Regions from separate parts of the Paracoccus sp. NFXS7 genome, predicted to be linked through region 2. Evidence: riboswitches for the same ligand, from Rfam matches in the RefSeq annotation. Region 2 holds a riboswitch; the other holds the start of a gene.
The links. Region 2 has a riboswitch for thiamine pyrophosphate ahead of thiD (bifunctional hydroxymethylpyrimidine kinase/phosphomethylpyrimidine kinase). Riboswitches for the same ligand answer to the same signal wherever they lie in the genome.

Region 1: it holds a riboswitch for thiamine pyrophosphate, as region 2 does, so the genes downstream of both, LZ686_RS15325 (thiamine ABC transporter substrate-binding protein) here and thiD (bifunctional hydroxymethylpyrimidine kinase/phosphomethylpyrimidine kinase) in region 2, are expected to answer to the same signal.

The regions. Positions count from the first base shown of each region.
Region 1 covers NZ_JAKEKV010000010.1:14,931-29,880, forward strand. Annotated here, with positions in the region: gene LZ686_RS15320 (ABC transporter permease family protein) at 1-1,389, opposite strand, end outside; gene LZ686_RS15325 (thiamine ABC transporter substrate-binding protein) at 1,368-2,339, opposite strand; TPP riboswitch at 2,370-2,469, opposite strand; gene mutS (DNA mismatch repair protein MutS) at 2,528-5,149, shown strand; gene aroC (chorismate synthase) at 5,146-6,246, shown strand; gene LZ686_RS15340 (ribokinase) at 6,234-7,112, opposite strand; gene LZ686_RS15345 (cytochrome c1) at 7,226-8,017, opposite strand; gene petB (cytochrome b) at 8,032-9,372, opposite strand; gene petA (ubiquinol-cytochrome c reductase iron-sulfur subunit) at 9,384-9,947, opposite strand; gene radC (RadC family protein) at 10,126-10,884, opposite strand; gene dnaJ (molecular chaperone DnaJ) at 10,927-12,090, opposite strand; gene dnaK (molecular chaperone DnaK) at 12,174-14,090, opposite strand; gene LZ686_RS15375 (ABC transporter permease) at 14,284-14,950, opposite strand, start outside.
Region 2 covers NZ_JAKEKV010000001.1:375,386-390,335, reverse strand. Annotated here, with positions in the region: gene LZ686_RS01980 (response regulator) at 1-1,016, shown strand, start outside; gene LZ686_RS01975 (methionine ABC transporter ATP-binding protein) at 1,234-2,268, shown strand; gene LZ686_RS01970 (methionine ABC transporter permease) at 2,258-2,932, shown strand; gene LZ686_RS01965 (MetQ/NlpA family ABC transporter substrate-binding protein) at 2,963-3,751, shown strand; gene LZ686_RS01960 (ABC transporter permease) at 3,738-4,493, opposite strand; gene LZ686_RS01955 (ATP-binding cassette domain-containing protein) at 4,481-5,176, opposite strand; gene LZ686_RS01950 (TenA family protein) at 5,173-5,850, opposite strand; gene LZ686_RS01945 (ABC transporter substrate-binding protein) at 5,847-6,779, opposite strand; gene LZ686_RS01940 (ThiF family adenylyltransferase) at 6,776-7,747, opposite strand; gene LZ686_RS01935 (thiamine phosphate synthase) at 7,744-8,340, opposite strand; gene LZ686_RS01930 (thiazole synthase) at 8,337-9,098, opposite strand; gene thiS (sulfur carrier protein ThiS) at 9,102-9,299, opposite strand; gene LZ686_RS01920 (FAD-dependent oxidoreductase) at 9,289-10,248, opposite strand; gene thiD (bifunctional hydroxymethylpyrimidine kinase/phosphomethylpyrimidine kinase) at 10,241-11,044, opposite strand; TPP riboswitch at 11,115-11,217, opposite strand; gene LZ686_RS01910 (acyl-CoA thioesterase) at 11,312-11,788, shown strand; gene LZ686_RS01905 (DEAD/DEAH box helicase) at 11,936-13,843, shown strand; gene LZ686_RS01900 (ABC transporter ATP-binding protein) at 14,066-14,950, shown strand, end outside.

The DNA of each region.
Region 1 (14,950 bases), on a different contig from region 2:
TGCGAACAGGGTGATGACGCCCAGATCGCCCATGGCCAGCGCCGCCGCCAGTCCGGCGCCAAAGCCCAAGGGGCGCGCCAGACGGGGCAGCACCAGGAGGCGCAGCCGTGCCCAGCCCCGCAGGTCCAGCGATGCGGCAAGCTGGCCGTAATCCTGTTCCAGCGCCCGCGCCGCCGGGATCAGCGCGCGCAGGGCGAAGGGCAGGGCCATCGCCGCGTTGATCAGCGCCGTGACCGGCAGGGCCATCTGCTGGGGCGTGACCGTGCCGCGCAGCAGGATGAACAGCCCCGTGCCCAGCACCAGTGGAGAGGCGATCAGCGGCAGCATGCCTGCGGCCTCGACCCAACGGGCTCCGCCGCGGGCGATGGTCAGTGCCAGTGCCAGCGCCGCCCCAGACGACAGCAGGGCCGACGTCACCGCCATTGCGATGGAACGCAGGGCAGCATCCCAGACCTCGGGCGGCAGGCCGGTCAGGCGCGGCAGGCCCGTGGCCGCGACCGAGATCAGCGGCGCCAGCAGGAACACCGCCGCCGCCGTGATCACCGCTGCATCCGCCAGCCGCCGCCAGCCGCCGGGCGCGGGCGGCCCGCCCACCGCGTCCAGCCCTGCGCCGAACCCCGCCGGAACGGCAACGCGGGCGGCCAGCGCCGCCGCCCCGATGCAGATGGCGATCTGCACCATCCCCAGGGCCGCCGCGCGCCCCAGGTCGAAATCAAAGCGGAACGCCTGATAGATGGCCAGCTCCACCGTTGTGGCGCGCGGCCCCCCGCCCAGGGCCAAGGCCACCGTGAACGAGGTCAGGCAGACCAGGAACACCGCCAGCCAGACGCCGGGCAGCACGCCGCGCAGCATCGGGCGTTCCAGGTGGCGGGCGATGTCGCGGGGTGCGAAATCAAGGGATGCGGCCAGCCGGAAGCGTTCCGCGGGAATCGCCTGCCAGCCCTGCAGGATCAGCCGCACCGACAGCGGCAGGTTGAAGAACACATGCGCCAGGATCACCCCCTGCCAGCCATAGATGCCGACGACGGGCAGGCCCAGGGCCTCCAGCCCGCCGTTCAGCGCGCCGTTGCGCCCAAAGATCGCGATCAGGCCCAGGACCGCCACGATCACCGGCAGGATGAAGGGCGCCCCCAGCAGCGTGACCAGCAGCCCCCGCCCCCGGAACCGCCGCCGCGCAAGCGCGCGCGCGACCGGGACGGCCAGCGCCGCCGACAGGGTCGCGGACAGCGCCGCCTGCCACAGGGTGAACCAGACTGCGCGCAGATCCCATTCGGTCAGGCCCGACAGCCCGCCCGCGACCCAGGCCACCGCCGCCAACGTGCCCAGGATCAGCGCGGCAAGGGCGCCCGCGATGGCGTGGCCGATGCTCAGCGGAAGGCCCGCTGCCATTCGTCCAGGGCGGGGGCGCGCAGGGCCTCTGCCTCGTCCTCGGACAGGAACAGGGTCTTGTCCGGGCGGGGCAGGTCGCGCATCACCTGCGGCCAGTCGGCCTCAGGCAGTTTCGCGGGCAGGGACCAGTTGGCCAGCGGGATCGTCGCCTGGAAATCGGGGGTCAGCACCCAGTCCATGAAGGCTTGCGCCAGTTCGGGCTGATCGGTGCCCGCGACCTGGGCCACCAGTTCGGCCATGAAGTAATGCCCCTCGGGGAAGATCGCGGCGCGCTTGGTGTCGTCCTCCTCGGCGGCGATGTGATAGGCGGGCGAGGTGGTGTAGGACAGGACCATGTCCGCCTCTCCGTCGGTGAACAGGCCATAGGATTCAGACCAGCCGCGGGTGACGGTCAGCACCTTGGGGGCCAGCTTCGCCCAGGCCTCGCCCGCCTGATCGCCATAGACCGACTTGACCCACAGCAGCATCGCCAGACCCGACACCGAACTGCGCGGGTCCTGGATGACGATGCTGAGATCCTCGGCCTCCAGCAGTTCGGCAAAGCTGGCGGGCGGGTTCTCCAGCCGGGTGCTGTCATAGACGAAGGCCGTCTCGCCCCAGTTGTAGGGCAGGAAGATGTCGTCCTCCCATGCGATGGGCAGCGACAGGTCGGACGTGTCCTGCCCATGCGGCGCGAACAGACCCGATGCGCGGGCACGCGCGGTCATGTCGGTGTTCAGGCCGAAGACGATGTCGGCCTGGGTGCCCGCCCCCTCCATCAGGATGCGGGGCAGCACGTCGCCGGTCACGAATTGCAGGTCGCAATCGCAGATCGCCTCGAACCCCTCCTCGATGGCGGGGCCGGGGCCCCATTCGCTGGTGACGCTGTCGCCGGCATAGACGGTCAGGACGCGATCCTGGGCCAGGGCGGGGGTGGCCAGCAGCAAAGCGGGGATCAGGACGGATTTCATCGGCAGCCTCTCTTGTCGGGTGATCGAAAAGAAGGGGGTGCGCACCTTCCCTCCGCCGGTGTGAGCCGGATCAGGTTCAACGGGTCCGCTGTCGCGTCTCAGCCCGCATGGGGCACCCCGAGGTGATCCCGAATGTAGAGGTTTCGCGCGCCCGCGCAAGCGGATAGAAACCGCCCATGACCAAGGACATGTCTGATCAGCCCACGCCGATGATGGCGCAGTATCTTGCGATCCGGGAGGCCAATCCCGGCGCGCTGCTGTTCTATCGCATGGGCGATTTCTACGAGATGTTCTTCGACGACGCGGTCGCCGCTGCCGCCGCGCTGGACATCGCGCTGACCAAACGCGGCACCCATGCGGGTGAGCCCATCCCGATGTGCGGCGTGCCGGTCCATGCGGCCGAGGGCTATCTGCTGACGCTGATCCGCAAGGGGTTCCGCGTGGCCATTGCCGAACAGATGGAGGACCCCGCCGAGGCCAAGAAGCGCGGGTCGAAATCGGTCGTGGCGCGCGACGTGGTGCGGCTGGTGACGCCCGGCACCCTGACCGAGGAATCGCTGCTGGAGGCGCGGCGGCACAATTACCTGGCGGCCTTCGTGGTGGTCCGCGAGGAGGGCGCGCTGGCTTGGGTCGATATCTCGACCGGCGCGTTTTCGGTGATGGATTGCCCCCTGCCGCGTCTGGCCCCCGAACTGGCGCGCCTGGCCCCGCGCGAGGTGCTGGCCTGCGACACCGGGCTGGAGGAACTGATCGGTGACGCGGGCGCGGTGATGACAGACCTGCATGCCAGCGCCTTCGACAGCAATGCGGGCACGCGGCGGCTGTGCGCGCTGTACCGGGTCGAGACGCTGGACGGGTTCGGCAGCTTCACCCGCGCCGAACTGGCCGCGATGGGGGCCATCGTCGATTATCTGGACATGACGCAGAAGGGCCGCCTGCCGCTGCTGCGCCCGCCTGTGCGCGAACGCGCGGGCGGCGCGATGCAGATCGACGCGGCGACCCGGCGCAATCTGGAACTGACCCAGGCCCTGTCGGGCGGGCGCGAGGGCTCGCTGCTGGCGGCCATCGACCGCACCGTGACCGCGCCGGGCGCGCGGCTGCTGGAGCGGCGGATCAGCGCGCCGTCGCGCGATCTGGGCCTGATCGCGGCGCGCCATGATGCGGTGGCGGCGCTGGCGGGGGATGCGCGGCTGCTGGCGGATCTGCGCGGCGCGCTGGCGCGGGTGCCGGACATGGACCGGGCGCTGTCGCGGCTGGCGCTGGACCGGGGCGGCCCGCGCGATCTGGCCGCGATCCGGGCGGGGCTGACGCAGGGCGCGGCCATCGCCGTGCGCCTGCCCGGTGATGCGCCGCCCGTGCTGCGCGATGCGGCGGGCGATCTGGTCGGGCATGAGACGCTGGTTGACCTGCTGGATGATGCGCTGGTGGCCGAGCCGCCTCTGCTGGCGCGGGATGGCGGCTTCGTGGCCGAGGGGCATGACGCCGATCTGGACCAGACCCGGCGGCTGCGCGACGAGGGGCGCGGCGTCATCGCCGGCATGCAGGCCGATTACGCGGCCCTGGCCGGGGTCGGCAGCCTGAAGATCAAGCACAACAACGTCCTGGGCTATTTCATCGAGACGACGACCACCCATGCCGAGCGCATGATGGCCGCGCCGCTGAACCAGACCTTCATCCACCGCCAGACCACCGCGAACCAGATCCGCTTCACCACGGTCGAACTCAGCGAGCTGGAGACCCGCATCCTGAACGCCCGCGACCGCGCGCTGGAGATCGAGCGGGGCATCTTCGACCGCCTGCGGTCGGCGATCCTGGATCAGGCGGCACGGATCGGGCAGGCGGCCCGCGCGCTGGCCGAGATCGACCTGGCCTGCGCCTTCGCGGATCTGGCCTCGGGCGAGGGCTGGGTCCGGCCGCGCGTGGATGACAGCCGCGCCTTCGTCATCGAAGGGGGCCGCCATCCGGTCGTGGAACGCGCGCTGCGCCGCAAGGCGGAAAGCTTCGTCGCCAATGATTGCGACCTGACCACCGGGGCCACGCCCGCGATCTGGTTGCTGACAGGGCCGAACATGGCGGGCAAGTCGACCTTCCTGCGCCAGAACGCGCTGATCGCGGTGCTGGCGCAGGCCGGGGCTTTTGTCCCCGCGCGGGCGGCGCATATCGGGCTGGTCAGCCAGCTGTTTTCCCGCGTGGGCGCCGCCGACGATCTGGCGCGGGGGCGGTCGACCTTCATGGTCGAGATGGTCGAGACGGCCGCGATCCTGAACCAGGCCGATGACCGCGCGCTGGTGATTCTGGACGAGATCGGGCGCGGCACCTCGACCTGGGACGGGCTGTCGATCGCCTGGGCGGTGATGGAGCATCTGCATGCCGCCAACCGCTGCCGGGCGCTGTTCGCCACGCATTACCATGAGATGACGGCGCTGTCGGCCAAGCTGGAGGGCGTCGAGAACGCCACCGTCACCGTGCGCGAATGGCAGGGCGAGGTGATCTTCCTGCACGAGGTCAGGAAGGGCGCGGCCGACCGCAGCTATGGCGTGCAGGTGGCAAAGCTGGCGGGCCTGCCCGCCTCCGTCGTGGAACGCGCCCGCACCGTCCTGACCGCGCTGGAAAGCGGAGAGCGTCAGTCGGCGCGCCCCGTGGCGCTGATCGACGACCTGCCGCTGTTCCGCGCGGCCCCGCCGCCCGCGCCCAAGGCCCGCCCGCTGGATGATCGCCTGAAGGCGGTCCATCCCGACGCCCTGTCCCCGCGCGAGGCGCTGGACCTGATCTATGAATTGAAAGCCCTGTCCGAGGAGACGCGACCATGAGCTACAACACCTTCGGCCGCGAGTTCCGCTTTACCACCTGGGGCGAAAGCCACGGCCCCGCCCTGGGCGCGACGGTGGACGGCGTGCCGCCGGGCGTGCCTCTGAGCGAGGAGTACATCCAGCGGTTCATGGACCGCCGCCGCCCCGGCACCTCCAAGCACACCACGCAGCGGCGCGAACCCGACCAGGTGCGCATCCTGTCCGGCGTCTTCGAGGGCGTCACCACCGGCACCGCGATCCAACTGATGATCGAGAACACCGACCAGCGGTCCAAGGATTACGGCGACATCGCGACCAGCTTTCGCCCGGGGCATGCCGACATCACCTATCATCTGAAATACGGGGTGCGCGATTATCGCGGCGGGGGCCGGTCTTCGGCGCGCGAGACGGCGGCGCGGGTTGCGGCCGGAGCGGTCGCGCAGGCGGTTCTGGGCGCGTTGGTGCCCGATCTGCGGATCACCGGCTACATGGTGCAGATGGGGGCGATGCATCTGGACCGCGCGCGACTGGACCTGGGCGCGGTGAACGACAATCCGTTCTTCCTGCCCGATGCGGGTGCCGTTCAGGCCTGGTCCGATTACCTGGACGGCATCCGCAAGGATCAGAACAGCGTCGGCGCGGCCATCGAGGTCTGCGTCCAGGGCTGCCCGCCGGGCCTCGGCGCGCCGGTCTATGCAAAGCTGGACACTGATCTGGCCGCCGCGATGATGTCGATCAATGCCGTGAAGGCCGTGGAGATCGGCGAGGGCATGGGCTCCGCCGCGCTGACCGGCGTGGCCAATGCCGACGAGATCCGCATGGGGCCGGACGGGCCGGAGTTCCTGTCGAACCATGCGGGCGGGATTCTGGGCGGAATCTCCACGGGTCAGGACATCGTGGTGCGCTTCGCGATCAAGCCGACCAGTTCCATCACCACGCCCCGCCGCTCGATCAATGCGCGCGGAGAGGAGATCGACGTGATCACCAAGGGCCGCCACGACCCCTGCGTGGGCATTCGTGCCGTGCCGGTGGCCGAGGCGATGGCGGCCTGCGTGATCCTGGACCACCTGCTGATGGACCGGGCGCAGACCGGCGGGGTGCGTGGTCAGATCGGCTGATCTGCCAGGAACGCGTCTACTTCGGCGCGGGTGGGGATGGCATCGCCCGCCCCCGCCCGCGTGACCTTGACCGCCGCCGCGGCCGAGGCCAACCGTAGGGCGGCAGGAATATCCGCCCCGCCGTCCAACGCCGCCGCGAAATAGCCCGCGAAGGTGTCGCCCGCGCCGGTCGTGTCCACAGGCGTCACGTGGAACGAGGGCTGCTCATGCACCTGGCCCGTGGTCAGGTCGCGATATTCGGCACCCTCCGCGCCGCGGGTGATCAGCAGGCCCTGCACGGGCAGATCGCCCGGGACACCCGCGAACAGCTGCTCCGCCTCTCCGGCGTTCATCGCCAGGATCGACACATGGGGCAGGACCGCGCGCACCGCGTCCAGATCGAAGGGGGCGGCGGAATAGATCACGCGCGCGCCCTGCTCCTGCGCCGCGCGGGCGGCGGCGACCTGGCCGTTCGTCTCGTTCTGGATCAGCAGCGTATCAGCGGGGGTCAGGGCGGAGAGGGCCTGCGTCAGGGCATCCTCGTCGATGGCACGGTTCGCGCCGGGGTGGATGACGATGGCGTTTTCCGCATCGGCATCCAGCAGGATGATCGCGTGGCCCGTCGCCTGATCCGCAAGCCGGGCGACATGGCCCATGTCCACGCCCGCCTGCGCCAGCCGGTCCCGCACCCAGTCATCGCCCGTGCCCATCGCGCCCAGGTGATGCGTGACTGCGCCCGCGCGCACCGCGGCGACCGACTGGTTCGCGCCCTTGCCGCCCAAACCCTGCGCATAGCCGCGCGAGGCCAACGTCTCTCCGGGCTTGGGCAGGCTCTCCAGCCGATAGACATGGTCGATGTTGATCGAGCCCAGGTTCCAGATTGCCATGCACGCCTCCGCCGTTTGGCGGCCATGTGACCGGGCGGGCCGGGCCTTGTCCAGATGTGAAAAGACGCGCCCGTTGCGGGGCGCGTCCTGTCATGTCGACCTGTCGTGCAGGATCAGGCGGGCAGCTTGCCCTTGTGGGGCGCCCACAGCCGCTTGTTCACGACATAGAGCAGCGCGCTGAGCAGCACTAGGAACAGCACCGCGACCAGCCCCACGGACTTGCGGTCCATCATCTTGGGCTCGGCGGTCCACATCAGGAAGGCCGCGATGTCCATCGCCATCTGGTCGACGGTCGCCTCGGTGCCGTCCTCGTAGGTGACCTGACCGTCGGACAGCGGAGCCGCCATGCTGATCCAGCCGCCGGGGAAGGCGGTGTTGCCGTGCAGCAGCGTGCCGGCCTGTTCCTGGTCCTCGCCGGTATAGCTGGTCAGCAGGGCGTGGATGTATTCCGGACCGCCCATGCCGTTGACCAGCTGGCTGAGGCCGGTGCCGAAGGGGCCGTGAAAGCCCGCGCGGGCCTTGGCCATCAGCGACAGGTCCGGGCCCATGCCGTCACCCGAGGTTGCCGGGAAGTGATCGGTGATGGTGCGCGGACGCTCCTCTCCGATCGCGTCGTCGAAGACCGGCAACAGTTCGGCCGCATAGGCGCGGACCTGATCCTCGGGCAGGCCGGGGCCGCCTTCATCCGCCAAGGTGCGGATGGCGACGTATTTCAGGCCGTGGCAGGCCGAGCAGACCTCGGTATAGACCTGCAACCCGCGCTGCAGCTGGAACTGGTCGTATGCGCCGAACGGACCCTCGTGCGGGAAGGCGACATCCTCGATGTGCCCGCCTTCGCCTGCGGCCATCGCCGGTCCGGACAGGCCAAGGGCCGTGACGGCGGCGATCGCTAGTGCTTTCAGCATGATCCTTGGTCCTCTCATTCGGCCGGCTGCGTCAGGCTGGTTCCACCAACCTTGGGCGCGTAGTGTTCGTTGAAGTCTTCCTCGATCGTGGCGGGCATGGGCTCCGGCTTCTCGATCACGCCCAGCAGCGGCAGGATCACCAGGAAGTAGCCGAACCAGTAGGCCGCGGCAGCCAGCGCGATGTAGGGATAGGGCCCCTCGGTGGGCATGGCACCGACCCAGGTCAGGACGACGAAGTCGACCGCCAGCAGCCAGAACCACCACTTGAACTGCGGACGATAGCGGCCCGAGCGCACGCGGCTGGTGTCCAGCCAGGGCGCCAGGCCCATCACCACGATGGCGCCGAACATCGCCAGCACGCCGAAGAACTTGGCGTCGACGATGCCGAAGGTCACGAACTGGACCAGCTGGACCAGCCACACCTCGGCGTCGAAGGCGCGCAGGATCGCGTAGAAGGGCAGGAAGTACCATTCGGGCACGATATGCGCGGGCGTGGCCAGCGCGTTGGCCTCGATGTAGTTGTCCGGGTGGCCCAGGTAGTTGGGCATGAAGCCCACGATCGCGAAGAACACGGCCAGGATGACGGCCAGCGCGAACAGGTCCTTGATGACGAAGTAGGGCCAGAAGGGCAGGGTGTCCTTGGCGGCCTCCTCCTTGCTGGTGCGACGCACCTCGATGCCGGTCGGGTTGTTGTTGCCCGTGGTGTGGAAGGCCCACACGTGGACGATGACCAGGCCCGCGATGATGAAGGGCAGCAGGTAGTGCAGCGAGAAGAAGCGGTTCAGCGTCGCGTTGCCGACCGCGGGTCCGCCAAGCAGCCAGGTCTGCAGCGTTTCACCCACGCCCGGAATGGCGCCGAACAGGCCGGTGATCACGGTCGCGCCCCAGAAGGACATCTGACCCCAGGGCAGCACGTAGCCCATGAAGGCGGTGGCCATCATCAGCAGGTAGATCAGCATGCCGATGATCCAGGTGACCTCGCGCGGGGCCTTGTAGCTGCCGTAGTAGAGGCCGCGGAAGATGTGCAGGTACACGGCCACGAAGAACAGCGACGCGCCGTTCATGTGGATGTAGCGCAGCATGTAGCCGCCGTTGACGTTGCGCATGATGTGCTCGACGCTGGCGAAGGCCATGTCGACATGCGGGGTATAGTGCATCACCAGGACGATGCCCGTGACGATCTGCAGCACCAGGCAGAAGACCAGCACGATCCCCCAGATCCACATCCAGTTCAGGTTCTTGGGCGTGGGGATCATCAGCGTGTCGTAAAGCACGCCGGCGACGGGCAGGCGGCGGTGAAGCCAGCGTTCGAAGCCCGACTTGGGCTCGTAATGGTCGTGCGGAATTCCGGCCATGATAACCCTCCTTAACCCAGCTGAATGGTGGTGTCGTTCACGAACGACGCCAGCGGAATATGCATGTTCTGCGGCGCGGGCCCGCGACGGATGCGGCCTGCGGTGTCGTAATGGCTGCCGTGGCAGGGGCAGAACCAGCCGCCGAAATCGCCCGCGCCGTCACCGATGGGCACGCAGCCCAGATGGGTGCAGACGCCGATCTGGACCAGCCATTCGCCGGTCTCGTCCAGCGCGCGGTTCGCGTCGGTGGCGGGCGATCCGTCGGCCAGATTGGGGTTCTGGGCGTTCTGGTCGGGCAGCTCGCTCAGCTCGACCGCACGTCCGGCCTCGATCTCCTCGGGGGTCCGGCGGCGGATGAACACGGGCTTGCCCAGGAACAGCACGGTGATCTGCGACCCGGCGGCGACGCCGCTGACATCGACCTGGATCGAGGCCAGCGCCTGCACGTCGGCCGAGGGGTTCATCTGATTCACAAGGGTCCAGGCGGCGGCACCGGCGGCCACCGTGCCTGCGCCCGCCGTGGCATAATAGAGGAAATCCCTCCGGGTGCCTACGTGGTCATCTGCGTGGGACACGGGTCATACTCCAATTCGGGCCGTCAATGCAGGCCGATACGACATTCCGGGCCGCGTCCGAAACGCAGCCTTCGCGGGGCGGTTCTAGCCCTCAATTCCTCGTCAGTCCAGATGATAAGCCGTCGCGGGCCGTTGCAATTCGACGCATCGGGCACAAATGCTGCACCCCCCGCGGGGATCAGAGCAGGCCCTCGGACCGGAACGACAGCTCGCGCGACTTGCCGATGATCAGGTGGTCGTGGATGGTGATTCCCATGCTTTCCGCGGCCTGCCCGATGCGTGCCGTCATGGCGATGTCGCTGTCCGAGGGGGTCGGATCGCCCGAGGGATGGTTGTGCACCAGGATCAGCGCCGAGGCGTTCAACTCCAGCGCCCGGCGGATGATCTCGCGCGGATAGACGGGGACGTGGTCCACCGTGCCACGCGACTGCTCCTCGTCCGCGATCAGGACGTTCTTGCGGTCCAGATACAGCACGCGGAACTGCTCGATCTCGCGATGCGCCATCGCGGTGTGGCAGTAATCCAGCAGCGATTGCCAGCTGGACAGGACCGGGCGGTGCATGATGCGGGCGCGGGCCATGCGCTGCGCCGCGGCCTCGACGATCTTCAGCTCGGTGACGACCGCGGGTCCGACACCGTCGACCGCCTGCAGCCGGGCGGGCGGCGCGGTGACCACGCGGTTGAAATCGCCGAAGGTCTCGATCAGGCGGCGGGCCAGCGGTTTGACGTCCTGGCGCGGGATGGCGCGGAACAGCACCAGCTCCAAAAGCTCGTAATCGGGCATCGCGGTCGCGCCGCCCTGCAGGAACCGTTCGCGCAGCCGTGCCCGGTGATCGGCCAGATAGGAGGGAGCAGCCTTGGTGGCCGGCACCACGTCATCCGCGGCCGGGCTGAACAGGGGCAGGGGCATTTCGCCAAAGGAACGATTCGGGTCCATGTGCGGAACATGAACCCGAATCGGTAAAGGAACGGTTAACCCTTAACGGGTCATCCCTTCCCAGAACCCCTTCACCTTGTCGAAGAAGCTGTCCGATTGCGGGCTGTTGTCGGCCTTCTCGGCCTCGAACTCTCGCAGCAGCTCCCGCTGGCGGGGCGTCAGGTTGACCGGCGTCTCGACGGTCAGCTCGATCAGCATGTCGCCGAAATCGCCCTGCGCGCCGGGGCCGTGGCGCAGGGGCGGCATGCCCTTGCCGCGCAGGCGCATCTGCCGGCCCGTCTGGCTCCCGGCGGCGACCTTGACGCGGGCGCGCCCGCCGTCGATGGTCGGCACCTCGACCTCGCCGCCCAGGGCGGCGGTGGCCATGCTGACCGGCACCTGGCAGGCCAGCGTCTTGCCGTCGCGCAGGAAGATGGCGTGGTCCTGGACCTCGATGAAGATGTACAGATCCCCGGCAGGACCGCCACGCAGCCCCGCCTCGCCCTCTCCGGCCAGCCGGATGCGGGTGCCGGTCTCGACACCGGCGGGAATGTTCACCGACAGCGCGCGGTCGCGTTCCATCCGGCCCGCACCGTGGCAGGCCTTGCACGGGTTCTTGACGATCTGGCCCGCGCCGCCGCAGGTCGGGCAGGTGCGCTCGACGGTGAAGAAGCCCTGCTGGGCGCGGACCTTGCCCATGCCTGCGCAGGTCGGACAGGCGGCGGGCTGGGACGCGCCCTCGGCCCCGGTGCCGTCGCATTCGCCGCAGGCGACCGAGCCGCGCACGGTGATGGGCTTTTGCACGCCGACATAGGCGTCCTCAAGGCTGACGCGCAGGTTGTAGCGCAGGTCCTGCCCGCGCTGCGCCCGGGCACGCCCGCCACCGCCGCCGCCGCGACGGCCCATCATGTCGCCGAACAGATCCTCGAACACGTCGGCGAACGCCGCGCCGAAATCGCCCGGATGCTGGCCGCGGGCACCGCCACCGCCGCCCATGCCACCCTCGAAGGCGGCATGGCCGAAGCGGTCATAGGCGGCCTTCTTGGTATCGTCCTTCAGGCAGTCATAGGCCTCGTTCGCTTCCTTGAAGCGGGCCTCGGCTGTCGCATCGTCCTGGTTGCGGTCGGGATGCAGCTCTTTGGCCTTGGTGCGGTAGGCCTTCTTGATCTCGTCGGTCGAGGCCCCGCGCGTGACCCCGAGCACTTCGTAGTAACAACGCTTGCTCATGTGTCGTCCTGTTCAGCTGTCCCCATGAAACAGGCCGGCCCGCGGGAAAGGCGGGCCGGCCCGGTCAGGGGATGCGGCCCCGATCAGCCGCGCTTCTTGTCGTCGCCCAGATCTTCGAAATCGGCGTCCACGATGTCGTCGTCGACATCACGCGGGGCGTCGCGGTCCGACGGATCGGACTCCTCGGCGCTCTGCTGGTTCTTGTAGATCGCCTCGCCCAGGCGCATGGACGCGTCCATGACGTTCTGGATGCCCGACCGGATCTTGCCCGGGTCCTCGGACTTCAGCGATTCCTCCAGCGCGCCGATGGCCAGCTCGATCGCCTCGACGGTCGAAGCGTCGACCTTGTCGCCATGCTCGGACAGCGACTTGTTGGTCGAGTGGATCAGGCTTTCGGCCTGGTTCTTGGCCTCGACCAGCTCGCGGCGGGTCTTGTCGGATTCGGCGTTCGCCTCGGCATCCTTGACCATCCGCTCGATGTCCTCGTCGGACAGACCGCCCGAGGCCGCGATGGTGATGGTCTGCTCTTTGCCGGTGCCCTTGTCCTTGGCGGCCACCGACACGATGCCGTTGGCGTCGATGTCGAAGGTCACCTCGATCTGCGGCATGCCGCGCGGCGCGGGCGGGATGTGCTCCAGGTTGAACTGGCCCAGCATCTTGTTGTCCGCGGCCATCTCGCGCTCACCCTGGAACACGCGGATCGTCACGGCGCCCTGGTTGTCCTCGGCGGTCGAGAAGATCTGGCTCTTCTTGGTCGGGATGGTCGTGTTGCGGTCGATCAGGCGGGTGAACACGCCACCCAGCGTCTCGATGCCCAGCGACAGCGGCGTCACGTCCAGCAGCACGACGTCCTTGACGTCACCCTGCAGCACGCCGGCCTGGATGGCGGCGCCAAGGGCCACGACCTCGTCGGGGTTCACGCCCTTGTGGGGCTCCTTGCCGAAGAACTCGGTGACCTCGGCCACGACCTTGGGCATGCGGGTCATGCCGCCGACCAGGACGACCTCGTCGATGTCGCCCTTGGAGCAGCCGGCATCCTTCAGCGCGTCCTGGACGGGCTTCATGGTGCGCTTGATCAGGTCAGCGACCAGGCTTTCCAGCTTGGAGCGGGTCAGCTTGACGACCAGGTGCAGCGGGGTGCCGCTGTTCTTGTCCATCGAGATGAAGGGCTGGTTGATCTCGGTCTGGCTGGAGGAGGAAAGCTCGATCTTGGCCTTTTCCGCGGCTTCCTTCAGACGCTGCAGGGCCATCTTGTCCTTGGACAGATCGACGCCGTGTTCCTTTTTGAACTCGTCGGCCAGATAGTTCACGATCCGCATGTCGAAGTCTTCGCCACCCAGGAAGGTGTCGCCGTTCGTGGACTTCACCTCGAACAGGCCGTCGTCGATCTCCAGGATGGTGATGTCGAAGGTACCGCCGCCAAGGTCATAGACCGCGATCGTCTTGGTTTCCTTCTTGTCCAGACCATAGGCCAGCGCGGCCGCGGTCGGCTCGTTGATGATGCGCAGCACTTCCAGGCCGGCGATCTTGCCGGCGTCCTTGGTGGCCTGGCGCTGGGCGTCGTTGAAATAGGCCGGAACGGTGATCACGGCCTGGGTCACGGTCTCGCCCAGATAGGATTCGGCGGTCTCCTTCATCTTCTGAAGGATCATCGCGCTGACCTGCGCGGGGGAGTACTTCTCACCCTGCACCTCGACCCAGGCGTCGCCGTTGCCACCATCCGCGATGGTGTAGGGGACCATCTTGCGGTCCTTCTCGACGGCCTCGTCGCCCATGCGGCGCCCGATCAGGCGTTTCACGGCAAAGACGGTGTTGGTCGGGTTGGTCACGGCCTGGCGCTTGGCGGGCTGGCCGACCAGGCGTTCACCGTCCTTGAAACCCACGATCGAAGGCGTGGTGCGCGCGCCTTCGCTGTTCTCGATGACCTTCGGCTGGCTGCCGTCCATGATGGCGACGCAGCTGTTGGTGGTGCCGAGGTCGATGCCGATGACTTTTGACATATGTGTTTAACCTTCTCTTGCGGCGATATCTTGGACTGCGGGTCCGTTGCGGCCCCCGAGGCCCGATCCCTTGACGAACGGGCCGGAACCTCCGGACCGCTTCGGGGGTGTATATAGGGATGCAATTCAGCCCCGCAAGCACTGCCGCAGCGCAAAATCGGTGGTTTGGGCCCGCGAAACCGGGGCCATGACGCTACTGCGCGGCGCTCCAGCTGATGGATTCGTACTTGCGGGTCGTGAAGTTGATCAGCAGCCCCACCATCAGCGCCGCGATCGCGAACCACAGGGGGTAGAACAGCATCGTGCGATGGGGCGAATAGTTGATGAACAGGAAGCCGCGTTCCTGGTCGATCAGATGGAACAGCGGGTTCCACGCGAACCACGGCAGGATGAAGCTGGGGATCATGTTGGCGACGAAGAACTTGCCCGACGCGAACATGTTCACGCGCTGATAGACCATCGTCAGCACCTTGCAGGCCTGCGGGGACCAGGGGCGGATTCCCAGGAAGATCAGCCCGATCGCGCAGCCGGTGAACCAGGACACCACGAACAGCGACCCGGCGCCGACAGGGTCCTCGATCGTGATCGGCTGGAAGACCATGTGGTAGACCGACAGGATCACCAGGCAGCTGATCGTCTGGCGGTACAGCACCGCCAGCGCCGCCCCCGAGATCAGCACCGCCGCGTTCAGGGGTTCGTGCTTGATGATGCCCGACGACACCGAATGGCTGCCCGCGACCGCGCCCACGGCCTGCACGTGCAGCATGAAGATGAAGATCCCCGACATGATATAGAGCAGGAAATCCCCGCGGATCTGCGACCCGCCGATGCCGATCAGCGTGTACATGCCCAGAAACACC
Region 2 (14,950 bases):
AGGTCCGCGCCCTGCTGATCGGAGAGCTGAACCACCGCATCAAGAACACCCTGGCCAACGTTCAGGCCATTGCCCGCCAAAGCCTGCGTCAATCCGGCAGCCTGCCCGAGTTCGAGACCAGCTTTGGCGGACGCCTGCAGGCGCTGGCCCGCGCCCATTCGATCCTGTCGGATGCGACTTGGGCCAGCGCGCCGCTGGATCAGCTGATCGACGACCAGATCAGTTCGGGTACGCTGGACGGCGACCGGCTGCGCCGCGACGGCCCACCGGTGGAACTGGCCCCCGACACCATGCTGCGCCTTGCGCTGACGCTGCACGAACTGGGCACGAATGCGGCGAAATACGGTGCGTTGTCGGTTCCGGGCGGGATCGTGCACATCGCCTGGCGCCTTGAGGGGCAGCGCCTGGTCCTGACCTGGCGCGAGACGGGCGGCCCGGCCGTCACCGCGCCGTCGCGCATGGGCTTCGGTATGACGCTGATCGGGGCGGCCGGCGGCGGCGATGCGGCCGCGGTCAGCGCCGACTGGAACCCCGACGGGGTCGTTTGGACCATCCGCCTGACAGACGGCGTGACCCGGCTGGCGGGCCAGGCAGCCGCCGCCGAGGCGCTGATCGGCCAACCCGTCATCCGCGCATCGACGCTGGAGGGCGCGCGCGTCCTGCTGGTCGAGGACGAGCCGCTGGTCGCGCTGGACCTGCGCTATGAGCTGGAGGATGCCGGAGCCACCGTCACCGGCGTCGCCCGCAGCGTCCCCGAGGCGATGGCCGCTGCCCGAAACGGGCCCATCGACCTGGCCCTGCTGGACGGCAACCTGAAGGGAGAGCCGGTGGACGAGGTCGCGGCCCTGTTCGACAGCCTTTCGGTGCCGTTCTGCTTCGTGTCGGGCTATGGCCGTGAGAACCTGCCGCAGGGGTTCGACCATGCGCCGCTGATCGAAAAGCCGTTCCGCCCCGACACGCTGCGCACGATCCTGACCGCGCTTCTGGCGCGCGGGGTGCCGGACGCCGCGGAATAAGGACGCCGCGGAATAAGGACGCCGTCCTGCCCGATGCGCGTCCCGACCGCCGCGGTCCGTGCGCATCGGCCGGGGCAGGGCCTGCGTTCTGGCAGGCTGCGCGGCGCGCGAACGGCCGTTCCGGGCGGGATCACGGTGCGGCTGTGGCACGGCTTGCGCCCGGCGGCCGTTTCGGGCAGGACCGCGCCCTGACTTTTGGCAAGCATGCAGGATGCGGATGACCGGCGCGGCGATCACATTCGAGGGGCTGGGCAAGTCCTTTCCCAAGGCGGAAGGGCAGGTGACGGCGCTGGCCGACATCACCCTGTCGGTCCCTGAGGGCAGCATCACCGGCATCATCGGCCGGTCCGGCGCGGGCAAATCCACGCTGCTCCGCATGGTGAACGGGCTGGAGCGGCCGACGACGGGCCGCGTCACCGTCTCTGGTCGCGACGTGGGCACCGCCACCGGATCCGCGCTGCGCGCGATCCGGCGCGATGTCGGCATGATCTTCCAGCACTTCAACCTGCTGGCCTCGCGCACGGTGCGGGGCAACATCGCCCTGCCGCTGGAGGTTGCGGGCACGCCGCGCGGTCAGATCCGCGCCCGCGTCGATCAGCTGATCGAACAGGTGGGCCTGGGCGCGCTGGCCGACCGCTATCCTGCGGAACTGTCGGGCGGGCAGAAGCAGCGCGTGGGCATCGCGCGCGCGCTGGCCACTGGCCCCAAGGTCCTCCTGTCGGACGAGGCGACCAGCGCGCTGGACCCCGAGACCACGCAGACGGTCCTGGACCTGCTGGCGCAGATCAACCGCGACCTGGGCGTCAGCGTCCTGCTGATCACGCATGAGATGGCCGTGCTACGCGACATCGCCAGCCACATGGCGGTGATCGAGGCGGGCCGCATCGTCGAGGCCGGTCCGACCTACGACATCTTTGCCCGGCCGCAGCACGCGACGACGCGGCGGTTCCTGTCCGGCGTCACCGGGGCCACGCTGCCGGCCTTCGTCGCGGCGCGGCTGCAGACCGATCCGCCGGGCGACCAGGTGATCCGCGTGACGTTTGCGGGTACGCATGCGACCGACCCGATGCTGGCGCGTCTGGCGACCGATCTGGGCATCAGCGCCAACATCCTGGGCGGCACCATCGAGGAGATCGGCACGCGCCCCTTCGGCAACCTGCTGATCTCGGTCCCCCAGGACCGCGGCGATCAGGCCCGCGCCTTTCTTGAGCAACACGGTCTGACCACGGAGGTGCTGGGCCATGTCCGCTAACCTGATCCCGATCCTGTGGGACGCGACGCTGCAGACGCTCTACATGGTCGCCATCTCGGCGATCCTGGGCACGTTAGGCGGGCTGCCTTTGGGCGTGTTCCTGGCCTGCTCTCAGCGGGGCGAACTGCTGAGCGCGCCGTGGATCAACAAGGTGCTGGGGCTGGTGGTGAACGCCACGCGCTCGGTCCCGTTCATCATCCTGGTGGTGGCGATCATCCCCTTCACGCGGGCCGTGGTCGGCACGTCGATCGGCACGGACGCGGCCATCGTGCCGCTGACCCTGGCCGCCATCCCCTTCATCGCGCGGCTGGTGGAAAACGCCATCCGCGAGGTCGATGCCGGCCTGATCGAGGCCGCGCGCGCCATGGGTGCGACGCCGTTCCAGATCATCCGCAAGGTGCTGATCCCCGAGGCGCTGCCCGGCATCACTCTGGGCCTGACCCTGGCCGTGGTCAGCCTGATCGGTTATTCCGCGATGGTCGGCGCGGTCGGCGGGCAGGGCCTGGGCGATCTGGGCATCCGCTATGGATACCAGCGCTTCATGCCCGAGGTCATGGCCGCCGTCGTCGTCATCCTGATCGTGCTGGTGCAGCTGGTCCAATCGCTTGGCGAATGGATCGCGGCCCGCGTCGACCGCCGCGCGCCCCGCAACCGCGGCGCCTGAATTTCCCGCAGACAAGAAAGGACGAATCCCATGCTGCGTCTGACAACCTTCGTATCCGCCATCGCCCTCTCCACCGCCGCCATGGCCTCCGTCGCCATGGCCGAAGACATCAAGGTCGGCGTGTCCCCCGGCGAACATGGCGAGATCATGGAGAAGGTGGCCGAGGTCGCCGAACCCCTGGGCCTGACCATCGAGGTCATCGAGTTCTCCGATTACGTCGTGCCGAACCAGGCGCTGGCGGATGGTGATCTGGATGCCAACAGCTTCCAGCATCGCCCCTATCTGGAGAACCAGATGAAGGACCGCGGCTTTGAGCTGGTCGAGGTCGGCACCACCATCACCACGCCGATGGGGATCTATTCTGACAAGGTCGAGGACATCGCCGACCTGCCCGAGGGCGCGCAGGTCGCGATCCCGAACGATCCGACCAATGGCGGCCGCGCGCTGCTGATCCTGCAGGATCTGGGCCTGATCACCCTGGCCGAGGACACGGGCCTGGTCCCCAGCCCGCTGGATGTCAGCGACAACCCCAAGGGCCTGCAGTTCCTGGAGCTGGATGCGGCGCAGCTGCCCCGCGCGCTGGCCGATGCCGACATCGCGGTGATCAACACCAACTATGCGCTGGCCTCGGGCCTGTCCCCGCGCGAGGATGCCATCGCCATGGAAAAGGCCGACAGCCCCTATGTGAACATCCTGGTCGTCCAGCAGGGCCGCGAGGCAGAGCCTTGGGTCAAAACCATGGTCGAGGCCTATCAGTCGCCCGAGGTCAAGGCCTTCATCGACGAGAAATACGACGGGGCCGTCATCACCTCGTGGTGATCGCCTGGGGCCGTCCTTCGGGGCGGCCCTTTTCCGTCAGACGCTGGACCGCGCCCGCCGCGGCGAACAGCGCCAGTCCCATCGCCGTCAGCATGGCCAGGGCTGCGAACATCAGGTCGGTCTGACCCCGCCCGTTCGCCATCAGCATCACATGGCCCAGGCCCCGGCTGGAGCCGACCCATTCGCCCACGATCACCGCCAGCGGCGCCTGCACCGCCGCCAGCCGCAGCCCCGACCCAAGCGCGGGCAGGGCGGCGGGCAGCTGGATCAGCGTCAACCGCCGCAAAGGCCGCGCGCCCATTGACCGCGCCAGATCGTCCAGCGCCGCGGGCGGGCGCATCAGCGCGTCGAACAGCACCGACGCCACCGGGAAATAGACCACCAGCGCCACCATCACGACCTTGCTGGGCGCGCCGTAGCCCAGCCACAGCGTCAGGATGGGGGCCAGCGCAAAGACCGGCACCGCCTGCGCCGCGATCAGCATCGGCCGCAGCAGCCACCGCGCCGCGGGCGACAGCGCCAGATTGACCGCCGTCCCGACCCCAAGCGCGACCCCCAAGGCCAGCCCCGCCGCCAGATTGGCCAGCGTAAAACGCGCATTCACCGCCAGCATCGCGGCGTGATCCATCAGCGCCTGCGCCACCCGCGCGGGACCGGGCAGGATGAAGGGCGGCACGCCGCTGGCCCAGACCACGCCCTGCCAGACCGACAGCGCGACCAGGACGGCGATCAGGCCGCGCATGGCATCAGGCTGCGGAACAGCGCGGCCTGGGCCGCCAGAACCTGCGGATCCTCCAGCGCGCGAGGCGTGGGCGTCGCGGGCAGGGCCAGCGGGCGGATTCCTTGGGCATCCAGCAGGAAGGCCGCGTGGCACAGCCGCGCCGCCTCCAGCGGGTCGTGGGTGATCAGGATCACCGTGCGCCCGGCCAGGTGCCGCGCCGCCAGCTCCTGCATCTGCGCCCGCGTGGCGGCGTCCAGCGCCGAGAAGGGCTCGTCCAGGACGACGACCGGCCGATCCTCGATCAGGGTGCGGGCCAGGGCCACGCGCTGACGCTGGCCGCCCGACAGCTGGGCGGGGCGGCGCGCCTCCAAACCCGCCAGGCCCAGATCGGCCAGCAGGGCACGGGCGCGGGCCCGGTCGGGGGCCTGCCCGCGCAGCCGCGCGCCGATGGTGACATTGGCCAGCGCATCGGCCCAGGGCAGCAGCTGATCCTGCTGGCCCATCAGGGTGACCGGGCCCGCGACATCCGCCGCCCCGGCCAGTCGCGCGGCCACGGGCAGGCCCGCCACGATCCGGCCCAGGGTCGACTTGCCCACCCCGGACGGCCCCATCAGCGCCGTCCAGCGCCCCGGAGGACAGTCCAGCGCCAGATGCGGCAGCAGCACCCGCCCGTCCATGATCAGATCGCCCGTGATGCGGATCATGTCCGGTCCAGCCCCATCTGCCAGAACCCGACCTCCAGTTGGGTGGCCTGGGTAAAGTGGCGCGCCAGCGTCTGCGCGCGGGGCAGGGCGGGCCAGTCGGGGCCCAACCGCGCCTCCAGCGCCGCGTCGATCAGCGCGCCGACATCATGGCAGACGCGCTGATAGTCGGCGCCGCCATAGGTCGCGGTCCATTCGCCATAGGGGCCGCCGCTGTCCGCATGCGCCAGCCCGATCTGGCCATAGCCGAAAACGCAAGGCGCCAGCGCCGCCAGCAGGTCCAGCATGTCGCCCGCATAGCCCGTGGCCTGCACGAAGCGCGTATAGGCCATGTTCGCAGGCGATTCCGGGGTGTCCTGCAGCATCGCCTCGGTGATGCCCTCGCGGCCGCAGATCGCGACATGCAGCGGCATCTCTCCGTGCAGCAACCCGTGGGCGATGGAGGAGGCCAGCGCCATCTCGGACATGCGGTCCGATTTGGCAAAGACCAGCGCCCAGGACCGCGCGAAATGCAGCAGAAAGACGTAATCCTGCCGCAGATAGTGCAGGAAGCTGTCGCGGGGCAGGCTGCCCGCCGCCAGCTGCCTGACGAAGGCATGGTTCACATAGGCGTCCCAGTGATGCCCCGCCGCGTCCCGCCACAGCGCGAAGGCGCGGCCATAGTCGGGCGCACTCATGGTGCGGTCACGTCGATGGCCAGATCGGACAGCGACTGTCCGCCCGGCGTGGCGCCTTGGTCGGCCAGGAACGCCTCGAACCGCAGATAGCGGCCCGCGTCCAGTGCCGCGGGACGCCCGGCAAAGCGGGGCCAGGTGTCGGCCCATGCGGCCTCGTTCAGGGGGGTGCGCAGTTCGGCCGCGGTCTCCGCGAACATCCGCCACGCCGCGTCGGGGTCGTTCTTGATGAAGGCCGTCGCACGTTCCGTGGCCTCCAGGAAGGCCGCGACGGCGGCGCGGTCCATGCGGGCGGGATCGGCCAGATAGATCAGCTCGTCATAGGCGGGGATGCCGTGATCCTCGGGGTTCAGGCAGCGGCCCTCGAACCCCTCCAGCCGCAGCTGGTTCAGCTCGAAGTTTCGGAAGGCGCCGATGACGCCGTCCACCTGTCCCGACATCAGCGCAGGCGCGATGGACCAGCCGATGTTGATCTGTTCGACATCCTCGGGGGCCAGCCCGCCATCGGTCAGCATGGCGTCCAGCATCACCTCCTGCACGCCCGCCACGGCAAAGCCGACCTTGCGGCCGGACAGGTCGGCAGGGGTGGTGATACCGCTGTCGGCCAGCACGACCAGACAGGTCAGCGGCGTTTCCACCAACGTGCCGACGCGGGTCACCGGCAGGCCCTGGTGGCGCGACAGGTGCAGCTGCGGTTGATAGCTGACGGCCAGATCGACGCGCCCGGCGGCGACCATGCGCGGCGGATCGTTGGGGTCGGACGGGGCCACGGTCTGAACCGCCAGGCCGGCATCCGCGAAATAGCCCAGTTCCTGAGCCAGCACGATGGGCGCGTGGTCGGGGTTCACGAACCAGTCCAGCATCACCGTCAGGCGGGTTTCGGCATGGGCGGGCAGGGCCAGCACGGCCAGCGCCAGGGTCAGCGTCTTCATGGGCGTCCTTTCAGGTCGTCATCGGTCAGGGCCAGCAGGGCGATGCGCCCCGGCCAGCGTGATTGCAGCACCTGCCCGGCATTGTGCGCGCGCAGGCCGGTGCGACAGGCCAGCACCACCCGCGTGGCAGGGCCGGGGTCCAGATGCGCAATGCGGTCGGGGGGCAGGTGGCGGGCGCCGGCGATGGGCGCGGCCTCGGTCCGCAGGTCGATCAGCAGGTCGCCGGGGGAGATCTGGGCGTGGGCGATGAAGGGCAGGGGGTTGGCGGGTTCGGGCGCGATGTCGAAGCGGAACCCGCCCATCCGCCATCCGCCTGCGTCCCAGCTGATCAGCCGCCCCAATGGCCGAGGCTCCAAGCCCAGCAGCACGGCCAGCGCCATCTGCGCCTGCAGCGCGCCGATCATGCCGACGACGGGGCCCAGCACGCCCGCGCTGGCACAGCTGGCGGCCTGCGCGGGCAGGTCGGGAAAGATCGCGCGCAGGCTGGGCGCCCCGCCGCAGCAGCCTGCGGCATAGCCCGACAGGCCAAGCGCAGAGGCGGTGATCATCGGCCTGCCCGCCGCCATGCAGGCATCCGACAGCGTCAGGCTGACCGCAAAACTGTCGGCGCAATCCAGCGTCACGTCGGCTGCCTGCACCAGATCGCCCGCGTTGGCCGGGGTCAGCCATTCCACACGTGGCACCACCTGACAGTCGGGGTTCAATACCGCCAATGCGGCCGCCGCGGCCTGGGCCTTGGGTCGGCCGACCTGGTCCATGCGGTACAGGGGCTGGCGATGCAGGTTCGTCTCCTCCACGCGGTCGGGATCGACCAGCATGATCCGACCCACTCCCGCGGCGGCCAGGTATTGCAGCACGGGGCATCCCAGCCCGCCTGCGCCCACGACCAGCACGTGGGCCTGCGTCAGCCGATCCTGGCCCGCGGCGCCGATGCCCGGAAGCACCATCTGGCGGGCATAGCGGTTCATGCCGTCACCGCCAGCCAGTCGGCGATCCGCGCCTCGGGGTCGGGGTTCAGCGTGATGTCGGTCACGGCCGATACGATGTCCGCCCCCGCCGCCAGCGCCTGCGCACCGCGATCGGGGGTCAGCCCGCCGATCGCGACCAACGGAATGTCGCCCACCAGCGCCTTCCATTCGGTGACCCGGTCCAGCCCCTGTTCATGCCAGCGCATCTGTTTCAGGATCGTGGGCCAGACGGGCCCAAGGGCCACGTAGTCGGGGGCCAGCGCCAGCGCACGGTCCAGTTCCGCCCGGTCATGGGTCGAGACGCCAAGCCGCAGCCCGGCGCGGCGGATGGCGGGCAGGTCGGCGTCGTCCAGGTCCTCCTGCCCCAGGTGCAGCCAGTCGGCGCCCAGATCGATCGCCGCCTGCCAGTGGTCGTTGACGACCAGCGTCGCGCCATGTGCGCGCGCCAGGCGCAGCCCGCGGTCAATCTGGTCGAGGACGTCGGCGGGGTCGCGGTCCTTCAGCCGCAGCTGGACCAGCCGGACGCCCAGGGGCAGAACGCGGCCCAGCCACGCGGCATCATCGAAGATCGGATAGAAGCGCGGCAGCGTCACAGCCAGGCCCTCCCGATCAGGGGGGTGGAGGGCGCGCCCATGTCGCGCACCCCCATGGGATCGGCGTCGCGCGCCAAGGCGCCCGCCTGCACGGCCAGTGCAAAGGCGCGGGCCATCGCGACCGGATCGCCCGCCTGTGCCACCGCGCTGTTCAGAAGGACCGCGTCGAACCCCATCTCCATCGCCTCCGCCGCATGGCTGGGCAGGCCAAGGCCCGCGTCGATCACCATCGGCACGTCGGGAAAGGCCGCGCGCAGCATGCGCAGCCCGTGGCGGTTGTTCAGCCCAAGGCCAGACCCGATGGGCGCGCCCCAGGGCATCAGCACCCGGCACCCCGCATCCAGCAGGCGGGCGGCCAGAACCTGATCCTCGGTCGTATAGGGGAACACCTGGAATCCCTCGGCGCAAAGCGTCGTCGCGGCCTCCAGCAGGCCGAAGGGGTCGGGCTGCAGCGTGTCGGCATGGCCGATCACCTCCAGCTTGATCCAGTCGGTCTCAAAGACTTCGCGCGCCATGCGGGCCGTGGTCACGGCCTCTCGCGCGCTGTGACAGCCGGCGGTGTTGGGCAAAACGCGCACGCCCATGTCTCGGATCAGCGACCAGAAGGCCTGGCCCTGGCCGGCCTCGCGGCGCAGCGACACGGTGGCCACGCCCGCACCGCTGGCGCGGAACGCTTCCTGCAGGATCGACGGGGACGGGTATTGCGCGGTGCCCAGCATCAGCGCGTTGGGCAGGGTGACGCCATAGAAATCACGCATCGCCTATCCTCCCTGCATGGGTGCCAGGACCTCCAGCCGGTCGCCGTCGCGCAGCGCCTGCGTCGGGCGGGACGCGGCGGGCAGGAAAACACCGTTCAGCGCCGTGGCCACGCGGGCCTCGCCCCAGCCCAGTTCGGACAGCGCGTCGGCCACGGTGGCGGCTGCGATGTCGCGGGGGGTTCCGTTGACCTCAATCCTCATGGACCAGTTCTCCCTGGGTTTCGGTGATCATGTAATCGGCCGCCTGGCGCGCCAGCGCGGGCGCCATCAGGTATCCGTGACGGAACAGCCCGTTCAGGTGCAGCACCCGACCTTGGACGGTCACGCGCGGGACGTTGTCGGGAAATGCCGGGCGCAGATCGGCACCCATCTCGACGATGGCGCTCTCTGCAAAGCGGGGATCCAGCGCATAGGCCGCCGACAGCAGTTCCAGCACCGACCGGGCGGTGGGCCGCGCACGGGATGCGCTTTCGATCTGGGTCGCGCCCAGCATGAACAGGCCGCCCGCGCGCGGCACGACGTACAGCGGATGACGCGGATGCAGCAGGCGGACCGGCCGCGTCAGGGCGATGTCGGGCGCGTGCAGAACGACCATCTCGCCGCGCACGCCGCGGAGGTCGGGCAGGGCGGCGGACAGTCCGCGGGCATCGATCACCGGGCCTGCGACGTCGCCGGGCTCGGCGGTCGCGCATTCGATGCCGATGCCGCGCGCGGCCAGCCACGCGGCCAGATCCGCCAAGGCACGTCGGGGGTCCAGATGCGCCTCGGTTGGAAAGATCAGGCCGGGCCGGGGCTGCAGGTCTGGTTCCAGATCGGCGCTGTCGCAGGGGTGATGCGCCGTGGCACGGCGCGCAAAGCGGGCCAGTTCCGCCCGATCGCGGTCCAGCGCCAGGACCAGCGTGCCGCGCCGCGTGACGGGCGTAACGACTGACCAGGCATCGGCGGCTTCTGCGCCAAGGCGGGTGATCACGGGGTCGGCGGTCACGCCCTCGCACTGCGGGGCCAGCATGCCGCCGGCCCACCATGAGCAGCCGTGTGGGCCAGGCGCGCCGTTGCGGTCCAGGATGCGCGGTGTCAGCCCGCGCTGCACCAGCACATGGGCCGCGAACAGCCCGGCCACGCCGGCGCCGATGATGGTGACGTCAGCCATGCGACCAGACCGCATGGAAATGATGCACCGGCCCGTGCCCCGACCCCACGCACAGATCGTCCGCCGCCGCGATCGCACGTTGCAGATAGCGGTGTGCGACCCCGACCGCCTGCTCCAGCGGCAGGCCGTGTGCCAGGCCGGCTGCGATGGCCGCCGACAGCGTGCAGCCGGTGCCATGCGTGTTGCGGGTGGACAGGCGTCGGGCGCTGAAGGGCGTCGCCCCCTGCGCGGTCACCAGAAGGTCGGTGCAGATCGCGCCGTCGCCATGCCCACCCTTCATCAGCACGGCCCCCGCGCCCATGGCACGCAGCGCGGCGCCCTGTTCGGCCATCTGGGCCGGGGTGGTGGCCGGGGCACAACCCAGCAGGCAGGCGGCCTCGGGCAGGTTCGGGGTCAGCAGCGTTGCGCATGACAGCAGGGCACGCAGCGCGTCGATGGCATCGGGCGGCAACAGGCGGTCGCCCGATTTCGCCACCATCACCGGGTCCAGCACGATGGGCAGGCCGCAGCCGTCCAGGCCGCCGGCCACCGTGGCGATGGCCTGGGCCCCGCCCAGCATGCCCAGCTTGACCGCCCGGACGTCCAGATCGTCCAGAACGGCACGCATCTGCCCCGCGATCATCGCGGGGCTGGCGGGTTCGACCAAGGCCACGGTGCGGGTGTTCTGCGCCGTCAGCGCGGTCACCACGCTGGCGCCATAGCAGCCAAGGGCCGAAAAGGTCTTCAGATCCGCCTGAATGCCGGCGCCGCCGCCCGAATCGGACCCGGCGATGGTCAGGGCAATGGGTGCTGTCACGTCGTCCCCCGTAATGTGGCGGGTCGTGACCGGGCAAAGGGGTGGGGACACAGGGCGGGCCGATGGCCGCGCGGATATCTGCACCGTTCCCTCCGCCGGTATGACCCGGATCAGGTTCGATGGGTTGGCTGTCGCCTCTCAGCCCCTGTGACGGGACACCCCAACGGTTTGCCCCCCAAGGCTAGGCGCGGCGGACGCGGGGCGCAAGGGGGGCTTTTCGCGCCCGCGCGATTGTCGCAGGATGGCGGGGCAGCGGACGGGGGACAGATGGACAGGCGCGGGCTGGAGATGACGGTGCTGATGTCGCCGGACATGGCGAATTTCAGCGGCAAGGTGCATGGCGGCGCGCTGTTGGCCTGCCTGGACCGGGTGGCCTATGCCTGCGCGTCGCGCTGGTCGGGAGAATATGCGGTGACCCTGTCCGTCGACCAGGTGACCTTCAAGGAGGCCATCCACGTGGGAGAGCTGGTGACCTTTCGCGCGCGGGTGAACCATACCGGCCGCACCTCGATGGAGGTCGGCATCCGGGTCGAGGCCGAGAACATCCGCCGCGGCACCCGCAGGCATACCAATTCCTGCTATTTCACCATGGTCGCGGTCGACGAACGCGGCCATCCTGTGCCGGTCCCCAAGCCCGAGCTTGAGGACGACATCGACCGCCAGCGCTGGCGGTCGGCCGAGGTCAGGCGCACCATGCGGCGCGAGATCGCGGCCCGCCAGGAGGCCGCGTCGAACACCCCCTGATTGGGCGTGGACTTTGCGATCCAAACCGCGTAGGGAACCGCCTTTGGCCCTGCTAGTCCGGGGCGGCGGGTGCAGGGTGGGCCGGTCGCAGCGACGATAGGTGCCGCTCATCGGGTCGCTCACGGCCCCCGCATTTTGGCGAATCACATGACTGAACTGAATTTCCCCGCGCCGCTTCAGGCGGCGTTGGCCGACAAGGGCTATGAGACGTTGACTGCCGTGCAGTCGGCGGTACTGGCGCCCGAAGCCGCGGGCCGCGACGTGCTGGTCTCGGCCCAGACCGGGTCGGGCAAGACCGTGGCCTTTGGCCTGGCGATGGGCGCGGACCTCTTGGACGGCGACCGCATCATCGCGGGCGAGCTGCCGCTGGCCCTGGCCATCGCGCCCACGCGCGAACTGGCGCTGCAGGTCGCACGCGAGCTGGAATGGCTTTATGCCGGGACCGGCGCGCAGATCGCGACCTGCGTCGGCGGCATGGACTATCGCAACGAAAAGCGCGCCCTGCAGCGCGGCGCGCAGATCGTGGTCGGCACGCCCGGCCGCCTGCGCGACCATATCGACCGCGGCAGCCTGGACCTGTCGGACCTGCGCGCGGCCGTCCTGGACGAGGCCGACGAGATGCTGGACCTGGGCTTCCGCGAGGACCTGGAGTTCATCCTGGGCGCCGCCCCGGTCGAGCGCCGCACGCTGATGTTCTCGGCCACGGTGCCGTCGGCGATCGAGAAGCTGGCCCGTGATTTCCAGCGCGACGCCCTGCGCATCGCTGCCATGGGCGAGGCGCGCCAGCACGGCGACATCGCCTATCGCGCCTATACCGTGACCGCGCGCGACCGCGAGCCCGCGATCTTCAACCTGCTGCGCATCCACGAGGCGCAGACCGCCATCGTCTTCTGCAAGACGCGGGCCAACGTGAACCACCTGCTGGCGCGCATGTCGAACCGGGGCTTCAAATGCGTGGCCCTGTCGGGCGAGCTGTCCCAGCAGGAGCGGACTCACGCCCTGCAGGCGCTGCGCGACGGGCGCGCCCGCGTCTGCATCGCCACCGACGTGGCCGCGCGCGGCATCGACCTGCCGGGGCTGGAGCTGGTGATCCACGCGGACCTGCCGACCAACCCCGACACGATGCTGCACCGGTCGGGCCGCACCGGGCGCGCGGGCTCCAAGGGCGTGTCCGCGCTGATCGTGCCGTCGGCCGATTATCGTCGGGCACAGCGTCTGCTGCAGAACGCCAAGGTCTCGGCCGAATGGCTGGACGCGCCGACCGCGGACGAGGTGCGGGCGCGCGATGATCAGCGCATGCTGGACCATCCCGGCCTGCATGAACCCGTGGGCGACGACGCCGCCCTGGCCGCGCAGCTGCTGGAGCAGTTCAGCGCCGAACAGGTCGCCGCCGCCTTCCTGCGCCTGTGGCGCGAAGGCCGCCCCGCCGCCGAGGAACTGTCCGAGGCGCATGCGCCCCCCGCGCCGATGGCCCCCCGTGCGCAGCGCGAGTTCGGCCCTTCGGTCTGGTTCACGCTGTCGGTCGGTCATTCCGGTCGGGCCGAGGCGCGCTGGCTGCTGCCCAAGGTCTGCGATGCGGGCGGGATCACCCGCGACAGCATCGGCGCGATCCGCGTCAAGCAGGACCTGTCCTATATCCAGATCGCGTCGGAAGTCGCCGCCAAGTTCGGCGATTTCATCGAGATCACCCCGGAGGTCACCATGCGCCGCATGGACGGCGCCCCCGACCTGGACGCGCCGATCGAGCGGGCGCCCCGCGCCCCGCGCACCGACAACCGTTCCGAGGGTCGCAAGCCCGCGCCGCGTGCCAAGCACGCCGCGTCGGACGAGGGTCACCACGCCCGCGTCAAGTCCGCCCGCGGCGGCTGGCTGCCCGATGATGCCCCCGCCGAACCGCGCGAGACCGGACCGCATGCGGCCGTGAAGTCGTGGAAGAAGAAGTCGTCGGCCGACGCTGGCAAGGGCCCCAAGCCGGCCTGGGCCAAGTCTAGGCCCGCCGGCGACAAGGCGGGCGCCCCCAAGGCGCATCGCAAGGGACCCAAGCGGCCCGCCTGACCGGCAACTGCCCGCGGGGCCAAGCAACTGCCTGACAAACAGGCAGTGTGCCCTGCACGCTCTGCAATCCACATGGCCCTCGCGCCCGAAGCTCCCTTGCGGGGTTTCGGGCGCGACGCGTTCGGGGCATGGAATGTCGCAATTGATATTGCCAGTCGGGCAGGGCGACGCTTAACCTGATCCTTGCGCTGAATAACCAACGACATAACAGGGAGAGCGCTTTTGCTGGACGACCGCCACGGCGACGCATTCGTCGCCTTCGAGCATGTGCAAAAAAGCTATGATGGACAGACACTTGTCGTCAAAGACTTGAATCTGTCGATTGGACGGGGTGAATTTCTGACGATGCTGGGGCCGTCCGGTTCCGGCAAGACGACCTGCCTGATGATGCTGGCGGGCTTCGAGACTGCGACGAACGGAGAGATCCGTCTTGGCGGGCGTCCGATCAACCAGGTGCCGCCGCACAAGCGCGGGATCGGCATGGTGTTCCAGAACTATGCGCTGTTTCCGCACATGACCGTCGGAGAGAACCTGTCCTTTCCGCTGGAGGTCCGCGGGATGGGCAAGGACGAACGCCAGACGCGCATCGCCCGCGCGCTGGACATGGTCCAGATGGGCAAGTTCGCGAACCGGCGTCCGGCGCAGCTGTCCGGCGGGCAGCAGCAGCGGATCGCCCTGGCCCGCGCCCTGGTGTTCGACCCCGAACTGGTGCTGATGGACGAGCCGCTTGGCGCCTTGGACAAGCAGCTTCGCGAGCATATGCAGTTCGAGATCAAGCATCTGCACGAGAAACTTGGAATCACCGTCGTCTATGTGACCCATGACCAGGGCGAGGCCCTGACCATGTCGGACCGCATCGCGGTCTTCAACGACGGGCGCATCCAGCAGCTGGCCCCGCCGTCCGACCTCTACGAGCGCCCCGAGAACAGCTTCGTCGCAAGCTTTATCGGAGAGAACAACGCCCTGGCCGGCACGATCGAGCAGCTGGATGGAGACAAGGCGCTGGTGCGGCTGGACGGGGGCGGGGTGATCGACGCCACCGCCGTGAACATCCGCGAGAGGGGTCAGCGCACGACCGTGTCGATCCGCCCCGAACGGGTCGAGTTC